DNA from 2 places in the Klebsiella sp. PL-2018 genome. Region 1 is predicted to be linked to the other one. Evidence: predicted binding sites of a transcription regulator. Region 1 holds the regulator's gene; the other holds the start of a gene.

What was found. The regulator Fur, encoded in region 1, represses iron uptake genes when iron is present. The targets are predictions, from matches to a motif close to ATAATAATGAGAACNACTATCAA.
Region 2: the regulator Fur is predicted to act here: its motif matches at 1,319-1,341, upstream of MKleb_RS15790 (TonB-dependent siderophore receptor).

What each region holds. Positions count from the first base shown of each region.
Region 1 covers NZ_CP077673.1:1,699,601-1,701,803, reverse strand. Annotated here, with positions in the region: gene fldA (flavodoxin FldA) at 135-665, shown strand; gene fur (ferric iron uptake transcriptional regulator) at 957-1,409, shown strand; gene tcuR (tricarballylate utilization LysR family transcriptional regulator TcuR) at 1,539-2,203, shown strand, end outside.
Region 2 covers NZ_CP077673.1:3,394,033-3,396,235, forward strand. Annotated here, with positions in the region: gene MKleb_RS15785 (voltage-gated chloride channel family protein) at 1-1,200, shown strand, start outside; gene MKleb_RS15790 (TonB-dependent siderophore receptor) at 1,384-2,203, shown strand, end outside.

The sequences.
Region 1 (2,203 bases):
AGCTTTCGTGTAGCAGAGTGTGCAGTTGGGCGTGATTGCTGTTTCCGCGCCCTTCTCAGTTCTGCTATCATTGCCCCTATCTGCGGGCATTACGCCACTACCACATCATTAAGTTTCAAGAGGTTATTTTACTCATGGCAATCATCGGCATCTTTTTTGGCAGCGACACCGGCAACACCGAAAATATTGCAAAAATGATCCAAAAGCAGCTTGGTAAAGACGTTGCTGATGTTCACGACATTGCCAAAAGCAGCAAAGAGGATCTGGAAGCTCACGATATCCTGCTGCTCGGCATTCCCACCTGGTACTACGGCGAAGCCCAGTGCGACTGGGACGATTTTTTCCCGACGCTGGAAGAGATCGATTTCAATGGCAAACTGGTGGCTCTGTTTGGCTGTGGCGATCAGGAGGACTATGCTGAATACTTCTGTGATGCACTGGGGACTATCCGCGATATCATCGAACCGCGCGGCGCAACTATCGTTGGCCATTGGCCGACCGCCGGCTACCATTTTGAAGCCTCTAAAGGCCTGGCCGATGACGATCACTTTGTTGGCCTGGCCATTGACGAAGACCGTCAGCCTGAGCTGACTAACGAACGCGTGGAAAAATGGGTAAAACAGATTTCTGAAGAACTGCACCTCGAAGAAATCAAGAATGCCTGAGTCTGAACGGCGTAATCATCAGGTTTCGCCGAATTGATAGATAAAAGCAATCAAAGTTATAGCTACAAGTTTTTAACTTTTAATCACATATCTGTACAATGTCCTCTGATTTAACGGGGTCGCGTGAAGCACTTTGTAGCGAGTGCCTCGTTTTTGACAGCATACAAGGCCCGATGCTTGCAGTTTTCATTTCACCATGGCAGTTCTATAATGAGACGCATTACATCGGGTGATTCTCTGTATTACTTCCGCTGAAGGAAGTAGATCGTTTAGCAACAGGACAGATTCCGCATGACTGACAACAATACCGCATTAAAGAAAGCTGGCCTGAAAGTGACGCTTCCGAGATTAAAAATCCTGGAAGTGCTGCAAGGACCGGATAACCATCATGTCAGTGCGGAAGACTTATACAAACGCCTGATTGATATGGGTGAAGAGATTGGCCTGGCCACCGTCTACCGCGTACTGAACCAGTTCGACGACGCCGGCATCGTCACCCGTCATAATTTCGAAGGCGGTAAATCCGTTTTTGAACTGACGCAGCAGCATCATCACGATCACCTGATTTGCCTCGACTGCGGCAAAGTGATCGAATTTAGCGATGATTCCATCGAAGCGCGCCAGCGTGAAATTGCCGCAAGGCACGGTATTCGCCTGACTAACCACAGCCTGTACCTGTACGGCCACTGCGCAGAAGGCGACTGCCGCGAAGATGAACATGCCCACGACGCGGCAGAGAAATAATCACCGCATCGTATACCGCCAAAAGCCAACCTGAAGGTTGGCTTTTTTTTGCCCGGAATCTGCCGCCTCTTTCTCTCGCGCTGCAATACGTTTACTGTCAGTGCATCCTGACGTGTACGGAGAGTCGACATGGAGCTTCGCCAGCTACGCTATTTTGTGCGCATTATTGAAACCGGCAGTATGGGCCGCGCCGCGCTTGACCTGGATATCGGCGTCTCCGCGCTTAGCCAACAGATGGCGCGCCTCGAGAACGAACTCGCCATTCGCCTGCTGCAGCGGACGTCTCGCGGCGTAATGCCGACCAGCGCCGGCCTCGCCTTCTACTCCCAGGCGCAGCTCGCGCTGCGTCACGCCGATGATGCGGTTCTCGCCGCGCGCGAGGCGCGCCTTTCCGGCCACGTCAGCGTCGGTATGGCCCCCAGCACCGCCTCCGTTCTCGGGGTGCCTTTTATTCACGCGATGCGCGAAAGCTATGCCGACGTCCGCCTGCATTTGGTCGAGAGCCTCTCCGGTAACCTTGAACGCATGATCAACACCCGCCAGCTTGACTTAGCTATCGTGTTCCAGAAGGAGAAGCTTGTGCGCTGGAGCGCCAGACCTATTCTCGAAGAGCGTCTGTTTCTGATTGGCACCCATGACGTGCTCTCTCCCCTTCCCGAAGCGAGCATCTCGCCTGGCCAGCTGGCCGCTATCCCGCTGATTATGCCAAGCCTGGGGCATGGACTGCGCGGCAGGCTGGAGGCGATCTGCCAGGAGCATGCCCTGAGCGTCGATGTGGTGGCTGAAATCGACGG
Region 2 (2,203 bases), 1.7 Mb from region 1:
CTGCAGTGGGCCACGGCAACGCGTGAAGCTCACCTCTGGCTTATCGGGCTCCTGCCGTTGGCAGGTTTTGCCGTCAGCTGGATCTACCTGCGCTACGGCACCCGCGTGGAGGCCGGCAATAACCTGATTCTGGAAGAGATTCACGACCCTCAGCGCATCATTCCCTTGCGCATGGCGCCGCTGGTTTTTTTCGGCACCGTTGTTTCTCATCTGTTTGGCGCCTCCGTCGGGCGTGAAGGCACGGCGGTGCAGATGGGTGCCTCGATTGCCGACCGTTTTACGGCCCTTTTCCGCCTTAACGACGATGCCCGGCGAATGATACTGATGGCCGGGATCAGCGCCGGTTTCTCTTCGGTTTTCGGTACCCCGCTCGCCGGAGCGCTATTCGGGCTCGAGGTCCTGGCTATCGGACGGATGGACTACAGCGCCATTCTTCCCTGCCTGTTTGCCGCGATTATCGCCGATCGGGTCGGCATCATGTGGGGCGTGCAGCATACGCACTACTTTATTACCGGCTTTCCCACGCTGACGCTCTGGACGCTGCTGGCCGTCATTATCGCCGGCTGCTGCTTTGGCCTCGCGGCGCGCATTTTCGCCGACAGCGCGCATGCGGTCGGCGCCTTCATGAAAAAACGGATTCACTACGCGCCGCTGCGGCCGTTTATTGGCGGACTGGCGATTGCCGGCGCCGTCTGGCTGCTGCACGGAGAGCGCTATATTGGCCTGGGCATACCGGTGATAGTAGACGCTTTCCAGCATCCGCTGGCGCCGTGGGACTGCTTCGGCAAACTGATCTTCACCGTTGTCTCTTTAGGAAGCGGATTTAAAGGTGGCGAAGTCACCCCGCTGTTTTACGTCGGCGCGACGCTGGGCAATGCGCTGGCGCCGCTGCTGCATATGCCGCCAGGTTTTCTGGCCGGGATAGGTTTTGTCGCCGTCTTTGCCGGCGCGGCGAATACCCCCATCGCCTCGACGCTGATGGCGATTGAGCTATTTGGCGCGGAAATCGGTGTTTACGCGGCGCTGGCCTGCGTGGTGGCATGGCTGGTCTCGGGCTATACCGGTATTTATCGTTCCCAGCGCATAGCCTGCCTGAAACAAAGCTATGTCCCGACCGGCATCAGACTGGCTGAGCTCCCGGCGTGGTACCAATCGCAAACACGCCGTCAAAAAACCGACAACGAAACCCCCACCTCCTGACGAACGTGCCCGGAAACCGGAGGGTTCAGGCTCGCCGGTTTCTTCATGATATCTACCACATGCCGGAAAGTTGCGGCAATTGTGAGGATTTAATGGAGATTAGCGTCTCTTTATTGAAACGATAATGATTATCATTGATATTCTCGATCTCAATTTTTTCATGATTTGATATGGATATTTATAATGAGAACGCAGAAAAATCACATAGCAACGCCCCTGGCCCTGGCCATTGCAGGCTTACTCAGCCCAGGGGTCTTCGCCGAAGAGGTGGAACAGGATACGGAGACCATGGTGGTTCATGGCACCGCCGAAGAGGCGCTGAAGCAGCAGCCGGGCGTCTCGATCATCACTGCGGAAGATATTGCTAAAGATCCCCCGGTTAACGATCTCTCAGAAATCATCCGTAAAATGCCCGGCGTCAACCTGACCGGCAACAGCGCCAGCGGCAGCCGCGGCAACAACCGTCAGATCGACATTCGCGGAATGGGACCGGAAAACACGCTGATTCTTATCGACGGCGTGCCCGTCACCTCCCGCAATTCAGTGCGCTATAGCTGGCGCGGCGAGCGCGATACCCGCGGCGACAGCAACTGGGTACCGCCGGAAATGGTGGAACGCATTGAAGTTCTGCGCGGCCCTGCCGCAGCGCGCTACGGCTCAGGCGCCGCGGGCGGCGTTGTCAATATCATCACCAAACGCCCCACCAACGACTGGCACGGCTCGCTTTCGCTGTATACCAATCAGCCGGAAAATAATAAAGAAGGCGCCACCAACCGGGCTAACTTCAGCCTCAACGGACCGCTGGCGGGAGATGCCCTGACCATGCGTTTGTACGGCAACATCAACAAAACGGAGCCCGATGCCTGGGATATTAACCGCGCGCAAAATGGCTCTTACGCGGCGGGCCGCGAAGGGGTACGCAACAAAGATATTAACGCCCTGCTGTCGTGGAAAGTTACGCCGCAGCAGATCCTGGATTTTAGCTACGCCTATAGCCGCCAGG